Regions from separate parts of the Kluyvera ascorbata genome, predicted to be linked through region 1. Evidence: predicted binding sites of a transcription regulator. Region 1 holds the regulator's gene; each other region holds the start of a gene.
What was found. Region 1 encodes PurR, which represses purine synthesis genes. Its sites were predicted from a motif close to CANGCAAACGTTTGCNTG; they were not measured.
Positions count from the first base shown of each region.

Region 2: a site for PurR is predicted at 825-842, ahead of purT (formate-dependent phosphoribosylglycinamide formyltransferase). Genes of this name have one in related genera too.
Region 3: a site for PurR is predicted at 855-872, ahead of pyrD (quinone-dependent dihydroorotate dehydrogenase). Genes of this name have one in related genera too.
Region 4: a site for PurR is predicted at 1,053-1,070, ahead of purM (phosphoribosylformylglycinamidine cyclo-ligase). Genes of this name have one in related genera too.

Region 1 covers NZ_CP096201.1:2,641,205-2,643,410, reverse strand. Annotated here, with positions in the region: gene punR (DNA-binding transcriptional activator PunR) at 1-648, shown strand, start outside; gene purR (HTH-type transcriptional repressor PurR) at 667-1,692, opposite strand; gene cydH (cytochrome bd-I oxidase subunit CydH) at 1,988-2,077, shown strand.
Region 2 covers NZ_CP096201.1:2,085,983-2,088,188, reverse strand. Annotated here, with positions in the region: gene ptrB (oligopeptidase B) at 1-704, opposite strand, end outside; gene purT (formate-dependent phosphoribosylglycinamide formyltransferase) at 882-2,060, shown strand; gene MY052_RS09885 (bifunctional 4-hydroxy-2-oxoglutarate aldolase/2-dehydro-3-deoxy-phosphogluconate aldolase) at 2,137-2,206, opposite strand, start outside.
Region 3 covers NZ_CP096201.1:3,269,522-3,271,727, reverse strand. Annotated here, with positions in the region: gene pepN (aminopeptidase N) at 1-6, shown strand, start outside; gene ssuE (NADPH-dependent FMN reductase) at 131-706, opposite strand; gene pyrD (quinone-dependent dihydroorotate dehydrogenase) at 958-1,968, shown strand; gene zapC (cell division protein ZapC) at 2,133-2,206, shown strand, end outside.
Region 4 covers NZ_CP096201.1:1,382,672-1,384,877, reverse strand. Annotated here, with positions in the region: gene bglK (beta-glucoside kinase BglK) at 1-839, opposite strand, end outside; gene purM (phosphoribosylformylglycinamidine cyclo-ligase) at 1,127-2,164, shown strand; gene purN (phosphoribosylglycinamide formyltransferase) at 2,165-2,206, shown strand, end outside.

The DNA of each region.
Region 1 (2,206 bases):
GGTTGGCGAGGGCAGCTGGCGATTGCGGTCGATAATATCGTGAAGCCCCAGCGAACTCGCCAGCTGATCGTCGATTTCTATCGTCATTTCAGCGATGTGGAACTGATTGTTTACCAGGAGGTATTCAACGGCGTCTGGGATGCGCTGGCGGACGGTCGTGTGGAACTGGCGATTGGCGCAACCCAGGCGATTCCGGTCGGTGGCCGTTTCGCTTTCCGTGATATGGGGATGCTCAACTGGCATTGCGTGGTCGCCAGTACGCATCCGTTGGCTCGAATGGACGGTCCACTGAGCGACGACGTGTTGCGCAACTGGCCGTCGCTGGTGCGTGAAGATACGTCGCGATCTCTGCCGAAGCGAACGACCTGGCTGCTCGATAACCAAAAACGCGTGGTCGTGCCGGATTGGGCCTCAGCGGAAACCTGTATCTCGGCGGGGCTTTGTGCGGCGATGGTGCCAGGACATCAGGCGCAGCCGTGGCTGGAAAGCGGAGAGTGGGTCGTGTTACAGCTTGAGAACCCGTTCCCGGATGCCGCCTGTTGTCTGACGTGGCAGCAAAGCGAAGCGTCGCCGGCGCTTAACTGGTTGCTGGAGTATCTGGGGGATAGCGAAACGTTAAATGAAGAGTGGCTGCGGACACCCGAGTAGGGTGTCCGCGGGTCATGCTTAGCGGCGATAGTCGCGGAACGGACCGTCGGCCACGGAACGACGTTCGATAAGGCGCGGATGCACCTCAATCGATTGAGACGTCTCGCGTTTGCTGACGATGCGATCCATCAGCATATTGAAGGCCGTTTCGCCGAGTGAATCTTTCGGCTGATGAATGGTGGTCAGCGCTGGGGTGAAGAAACGTGAGTTGCGCACGTTATCATAGCCGATGAGCGAAATATCCTGCGGCACGCGCAGCCCCATCTCATCTGCCGCACACAGGGCACCCATCGCCATAATGTCCCCGCCGCAGAAGATAGCGGTAGGGCGCGGATGCTGTGACAGAATTTGTTGCATGGCGCGATAACCTGACTCTGGCTCAAAGTCACCCTGCACAATCCAGTTGGCTGGCACGTTAATTTGCGCTTCTTCCATGGCTTTCATAAAGCCCGCAAGACGGCCTGCGCCGGTGTTACGCTCCAGAGGGCCTGGGATCACGCCAATATCGCGGTGTCCGCGCTCAATCAGGTAACGGCCCGCGGTGTAACCACCTTCAAATGCGTTATCAATAACGGAGTCGGTAAAGTCTGCTTTGGCTTCGCCCCAGTCCATGACGACCATCGGGATGTGACGGTACTCTTCCAGCATCGACAGCAGCGACTCTGGGTACTCAGAGCACATGACCAGCAGGCCATCGACGCGCTTTTGCGCCATCATTGACAGGTAGGCGCGCTGCTTTTCCAGGTTGTTCCAGGCGTTACCCAGAATCAGGGTATAGCCTTTCTCAAAGCAGTTTTTCTCAACGGCTTCGATAATTTCGGCAAAGTAGGCCGCTTCGCTGCTGGTCGCCAGTAAACCAATCGATTTGGTATGGTTAACCTTGAGGCTACGGGCAACGGCGCTTGGCGAGTAGTGCAGCTCTTTGATTGCCGCCCAGACGGCTTCACGCGTCTCTTCAGCAACAAAACGCGTCTTGTTAATTACATGTGATACGGTTGTAGTGGAAACGTTTGCGCGCTTCGCTACATCTTTAATAGTTGCCATTCCATTTCACTCCAGACCCTGGCCTGCCCCTGATAAAATCGAAAGGAAAACGTTTGCCTTCACACACCCTGACGCAATTTTATGGATTGCGATTCGCCGGGAAAACGATACAGGACGACAGGAGGGGGTCAATGGCCGGTACGCTTATAAATAAGCGTCGAATTCTGACTTATCCTGGCGCAAAGTGGAAGAGCAAAAAACAACATCCTGCTAAAACTGTGAAGATTTTTGCGCAATACTGTGCAAAAATGAGTTAGCTCAGTTTTGCTGTGGAAATAAAAAGGAGAAAAAATTGATGAGTACCGAACTTAAGCTGTCGCTCTCTACCACCGTTATTACGCTGGCGCTGATCGTCGCTGCCGCGTTGACTGCCGTTCTGCATTAATTCCTCTGCGGGGGAGCGTCCGCTCCCTCCTGTCTGATTGTTACCGAATTCGCAATAATCTTTTGCAGTTTTGTACACTTCTGTTTTTCTGTGATTAATGTCATGCTTTTGCATTATGTCCTTATGCCG
Region 2 (2,206 bases), 560 kb from region 1:
ACCACGTACTGGCGTGAAGAGGTCTTGTGCAGGCTGACGTAAAACGTCTCGTCCTGCTCCTCATAGATAAGTTCATCTTGTTCCGTAGATGCCCCAACCTGATGCCGCCAGACCTGCCACGGCAACAGCGTCGTGGGGTGCTGGCGAACGTAGTAAAGCACGCGGGAGTCATTTGACCACACCACGCCCGGCGAGACATCGTCAATCACTTCTGGCAGCCAGGTTTCGTTTTCCAGATGGCGAATACGCAGGCTGTACTGACGGCGGGAAAGGAAATCTTCGGTCACCGCCAGCAGGTTATTGTCCGGCGCTACGTTCAGCCCGCCCAGGGTATAAAACTCGCTGTGCGCCGCCCGCTTATTTTCATCAATCAGCAACGTCCATTCATCACTATCTAACGCCTGACGTTGGTAAATCGCATATTCGCGTCCCGGCTCAAAAACCTGGCGGTAGCGATAACCGTTTTTGATATAAGGCGCGGAGACCTCACGCGGTGGGATCCTGTCGACAATCTCTTTCAGCACGCGATCCTGTAGACTGCGCTGGGAGGACATCACTTCGCGCCCGTAGGCGTTTTCCTGCTGTAAATAGTCAAGCACCGCCGGTTTGGTGCGGGTGTCATCGCGAAGCCAGTAGTAGTTATCGACGCGCGTATCACCATGCAATGTCATGGTGTGGGGTATCCGTTTCGCTTTAGGTGGCATCTCGTTATTCTTCTTGTTGTGTTAATTCATTATTAAGCCTGGCAAAAGTCGCGCTCATTGCCAACTTAACCTATCCCCTCATCCTACGTTTCATCAGCCTTTTGTGCCACTCGCAAGACAGACGCAAACGTTTTCGTTTATAATGTGCCAAACTTTGGATAGACGGTGGAATGGGTAATGACGTTATTAGGAACAGCTTTGCGTCCCGCTGCGACGCGCGTAATGCTTCTGGGTTCAGGTGAGTTAGGTAAAGAAGTGGCGATCGAATGCCAGCGCTTAGGCATTGAAGTGGTCGCCGTCGATCGTTACGCCGATGCGCCAGCGATGCACGTCGCGCACCGCGCTTACGTTATCAACATGCTCGATGGCAATGTCCTGAAAGCGCTGGTTGCGCAGGAAAAACCGGACTTTATCGTCCCGGAAATCGAAGCCATCGCCACGGATACGCTGATTGAGCTTGAGCAGGCGGGCCAGAAGGTGGTGCCGTGCGCCCGGGCGACCAAATTGACGATGAACCGCGAAGGCATTCGCCGTCTGGCGGCAGAAACCCTCAAGCTTCCAACCTCAGCCTACCACTTTGCCGACAGCGAAGCGCAGTTCCGTGAGGCGGTCACCGATATCGGTCTGCCGTGCATCGTGAAGCCCGTCATGAGTTCATCCGGAAAAGGCCAGACCTTTATTCGCCATGAAGACCAGCTGGCGCAGGCCTGGCAGTATGCGCAGGAAGGCGGTCGCGCCGGTGCGGGCCGAGTGATTGTGGAAGGCGTGGTTAATTTTGATTTCGAAATCACCCTACTGACCGTTAACGCCGTCGACGGCGTGCACTTCTGCGCTCCTGTCGGCCATCGCCAGGAAGATGGCGACTATCGTGAATCCTGGCAGCCGCAACAGATGAGCGAACTGGCGCTGGCACGCGCGCAGGAGATCGCCCGCGAGGTCGTGCTGGCGCTGGGCGGATACGGTCTCTTCGGTGTGGAGCTGTTTGTGTGCGGTGACGACGTGGTATTCAGCGAAGTGTCCCCTCGCCCGCACGATACCGGCATGGTGACGCTGATTTCGCAGGATGTATCGGAATTTGCCCTGCACGTTCGCGCCTTCCTCGGGCTGCCGATTGGCGGCATCCGTCAGTACGGTCCGTCCGCTTCTGCCGTACTGCTGCCGACGCTGACCAGTCGCAACGTCACCTTTGATAACGTGCAGAATGCGCTGGATGCTGGCGTACAGCTGCGCCTGTTTGGCAAACCAGATATCGCGGGTTCTCGTCGCATGGGCGTCGCGCTGGCAACCGCAGACAGCGTTGAAGAGGCCGTGGAACGCGCCAAAATCGCCGCGGCGGCAGTCGTCGTTCAGGGATAAGAAAAAAGGCGGGCTGCTTACGCATACCCGCCCTTCTTTTGCTTACCCGGCTATCAGACCGGGCGCAACGAACACCTTACAGCTTCGCGCCTTCAACCGCTTCGCGAGCCAGTTTGGTGATGCGATCGTAGTCGCCTGCTTCCAGC
Region 3 (2,206 bases), 630 kb from region 1:
GCCTGATACGTAGCTCGGACGAGGCGTTAACGCCGACTCCGGGATTTTCCCGGCGTCGCGTTGCTCGGCCGGGCTACTTTATCGATACAAACAAAAACGCCGCTGGGTTATCCCTGCGGCGTTTTTTTTATCAAACATGTTCGGTGAGTCGTGCGGCACTTAACGTGGGAACCTGGATGTCCCGCCGATGCAATGCCTGCCAGAATGTCTCCAGCGCGCTGTCCAGTCGCGTGTGCAGATTCGGGCTGAACTGGGGCTTATGCTGATAATCGGTCACCTGGCTATCATCGGCAAAGACCCCCTGTAGGATCTCCTGGGCCTTCAACGCATTGAGCACTGGTTTCAAGGCGTAATCCACCGCCAGCATATGTGCCACCGTGCCGCCAGTTGCCAGTGGCAGCACAACTTTGCCTTCAAGCGCACGCTCAGGCAGCAGATCCAGCAGCGCTTTTAATGCGCCAGCGAATGATGCCTTATAGACCGGCGTGGCGATAATCAAGCCATCGGCGTGTGCCAACTGCTCGGTTAAGGTTTGCAGCGCGGGACTGTCAAAGCGGGCGTGAAACAGATCTTCGGGGTCGAAGTTCTGCAAATGCCAATGAAAAACTTCAACGTCGGCGGCAGAGAGTTTCTCCCGGGCATACTCCAGCAGGGCGCTGGAGCGAGAAGGAAAACGGGGGCTGCCTGCTAAAGTAATGACGCGCATGGTCTCTCCTTATAACTAAAAACAAACATTAATCTAAAATTGATAACATTTGCATCAGTGTGTCAGAGGGGAAACCCAGGGCGAAATACTTTTTCTGATGATGAATTACCAGAAAATGCATATGCGGAGTGACGTAGGGGTTGAATGGAGGGAAAACGATTGCGTTTTTTTTGCCATAGGTCAATTCCATTTTTGAGCGTTATCGCACATAATACGCCCCCGGTTTGCACACCGGGAATCCAGGAGAGTTCATGTACTATCCCTTCGTTCGTAAAGCACTTTTTCAGCTCGATCCAGAGCGCGCTCATGAATTAACGTTCCAACAATTACGTCGCGTCACCGGCACCCCGCTGGAAGCACTCGTGCGTCAAAAAGTACCGGAAAAACCGGTGACCTGCATGGGGCTGACGTTTAAAAATCCGCTGGGTCTGGCCGCAGGTCTGGATAAAGACGGCGAATGTATTGATGCCTTAGGGGCGATGGGATTCGGCTCTATTGAGATTGGAACCGTCACGCCGCGCCCACAGCCGGGTAACGACAAGCCACGCTTGTTCCGTCTGGTCGATGCCGAGGGGTTGATCAACCGCATGGGCTTCAATAACCACGGCGTTGATAACCTGGTCGAGAACGTAAAAAAAGCGCATTTCGACGGAATTCTGGGTATTAATATTGGTAAGAATAAAGATACGCCAGTAGAGCAGGGCAAAGATGACTATCTGATTTGTATGGAAAAAATCTACGCTTATGCGGGCTATATTGCGATTAATATCTCCTCACCAAATACCCCAGGGCTGCGTACGCTGCAATATGGTGATGCGCTTGACGATCTCCTTTCCGGTATTAAAAATAAGCAATCTGAACTTGAACAAAAGCATCATAAATTTGTTCCAGTGGCGGTGAAGATCGCGCCGGATCTTTCTCATGAAGAGTTGATCCAGGTGGCCGATAGTTTAGTTCGCCATAATATTGATGGGGTGATTGCGACCAATACCACATTGGATCGTTCTCTGGTTCAGGGGATGAAAAATTGCGATGAAATGGGTGGTTTAAGTGGTCGTCCATTACAATTAAAGAGCACTGAAATTATTCGTATGCTGTCAGCCGAATTAAAAGGTCAATTACCTATTATTGGCGTTGGCGGTATCGACTCGGTGATTGCCGCGCGCGAGAAGATGGCAGCCGGTGCGTCTCTGGTACAGATTTATTCCGGTTTTATTTTTAAAGGCCCGCCGCTGATTAAAGAAATCGTTACCCACATCTAGTATTTTTCCCAGTATTGTGATCCAGGGCTTTATTTCCGGCCCTGGTTGCATTATATTCCCGTATTGTTGCTTATTTAAACATATTGGTCTTTTATTATTTAAGGGAAAGTAACGCAGCGGAAGAACAGACAATGCATTGGATGCGAATATGATGGGAGAGAAAAATGCGAATTAAACCTGATGATAACTGGCGTTGGTATTATGATGAAGAGCACGATCGAATGATGCTCGATTTAGC
Region 4 (2,206 bases), 1.3 Mb from region 1:
CCGATAAGCCCGGCGTCGTTGCCGTGGCTGACGGTATCGATATATTCAGCGATGCCGAACCAGGCCAGATGTTCGCGCATCAGCGCCAGGAAGCCAGGCCGCTCCACGATGCCGCCACCGATGAAAATGGTCTGCGGGTCAAACAGGTTCACCAGGTTATAAAGGCCGGTGCCGATATCATTGAGAAACTCCGACACCAGCCGCTGGCAGACGGCATCCCCCGCCTCAAAGCGGTCAAAAATTTCCTCGCCCGTCACCTCGTCCAGCGTTTTGCCGATATGCTGCGCGTAGCGATAGCGCAGCACGCGCAACGTGCAGTTTTCATTCATCGAGTAGCGACGAACGTCGCGAGCGCCGGGACGGGTGGTTTGCATATAACCGAATTCGCCAGCGCGAAAACGGGCACCGTGCACCAGTTGGTTGTTACAGAAGATAGCGCCGCCGATGCCGGTGCCGATGGTCATTACCAGGCAGTTAGCCATATCGCGAGCCTTGCCCTGCCAGCGCTCGGCCAACAGCACACAGTTCGCATCGTTCTCAATAGCGACCGGAAGCCCGGTTCGTTCTTCCAGCCACGCGTTAATGGCAAAGTTATCGAATTTACGAATGGCACCGCCCATTTCGATATAACCGGTATGGGGGTTAACGTAGCCCGGCGCGCTGATAGCGATACCGGTGCATTCAGGATGGGCCGCAATCCAACTTTCCATTGCCGCCAGAATCTGGTCGCCATCGCTGTCGCTGATGGGCTGTTTTCCTTTTTCGAGCAGTTCACCGCTTGCGGCAACAACGCCCATCTTTAACGCCGTACCTCCAATATCAAAGGCAGCAATCTTCATTCCGTTCATCCCTTGTGGCCGTTTTCACATCTGCTATTGGCTCTGCTGAAACAAAAACAGAAACCGGTTTCAGTGACATGATGTGGATTCGCCGTAATGGATGCAAGAACAAGGGTGTACCCGGTTTCATTTTCGTGAGCAGTATCATATTTGACCGATATATTGATGGAAACGATGGAAAAACCGGGCCACGAAAATTGGGATCAGAATAGGCTCGCAAACGTTTGCCTGGACTGATAGAATTGCGCCGATTTTTCTTGCTATCGCAAACGCGTGGAGACTTAGCAGTGACCGACAAAACCTCTCTCAGCTATAAAGATGCCGGTGTTGATATTGACGCAGGAAACGCTCTGGTTGACCGTATCAAAGGGGTGGTGAAGAAAACTCGCCGTCCAGAAGTGATGGGTGGATTAGGCGGTTTCGGCGCACTGTGCGCGCTGCCACAAAAATATCGCGAACCGGTGCTGGTTTCCGGCACTGACGGCGTTGGTACCAAATTGCGTTTAGCGATGGATTTAAAACGTCACGACACCATCGGGATCGATCTCGTGGCAATGTGCGTAAACGACCTGGTGGTTCAGGGCGCTGAGCCACTGTTCTTCCTCGACTACTATGCGACCGGTAAGCTCGACGTCGATACCGCAGCAAGCGTTATCAACGGCATCGCTGAAGGCTGCCTGCAGTCTGGCTGTGCGCTGGTTGGCGGCGAAACCGCTGAAATGCCGGGCATGTACCACGGTGAAGATTACGATGTGGCCGGTTTCTGCGTCGGCGTCGTTGAGAAATCAGAAATCATTGATGGCAGCAAAGTGACCGACGGTGACGTGCTGATTGCCCTCGGCTCCAGCGGCCCGCACTCCAACGGCTATTCGCTGGTGCGTAAAATTGTTGAAGTCAGCGGCTGCAACCCGGACACCACCCAGCTTGAAGGCAAAACACTGGCTGACCATCTGCTGGCACCGACCCGCATCTATGTGAAATCTATCCTGGAACTGATCGCCAGCGTTGATGTTCACGCCATTGCGCACCTGACCGGTGGCGGCTTCTGGGAAAATATCCCGCGCGTGCTGCCAGACAATACTCAGGCCGTTATTGATGAATCCTCCTGGCAGTGGCCAGCAGTATTCAACTGGCTACAGGATGCCGGTAACGTGAGTCAGCATGAAATGTACCGTACCTTCAACTGCGGCGTGGGCATGGTTATCGCGCTGGCGGCTGACCAGGCTGACAAAGCCATTGCGCTGATGAACGAAAAAGGTGAAAACGCGTGGAAAATCGGCTATATCAAAGCCTCTGATTCCGAACAGCGTGTGGTCATCGAATAAATGAAAAATATCGTGGTGCTGATTTCCGGCAGCGGCAGCAAC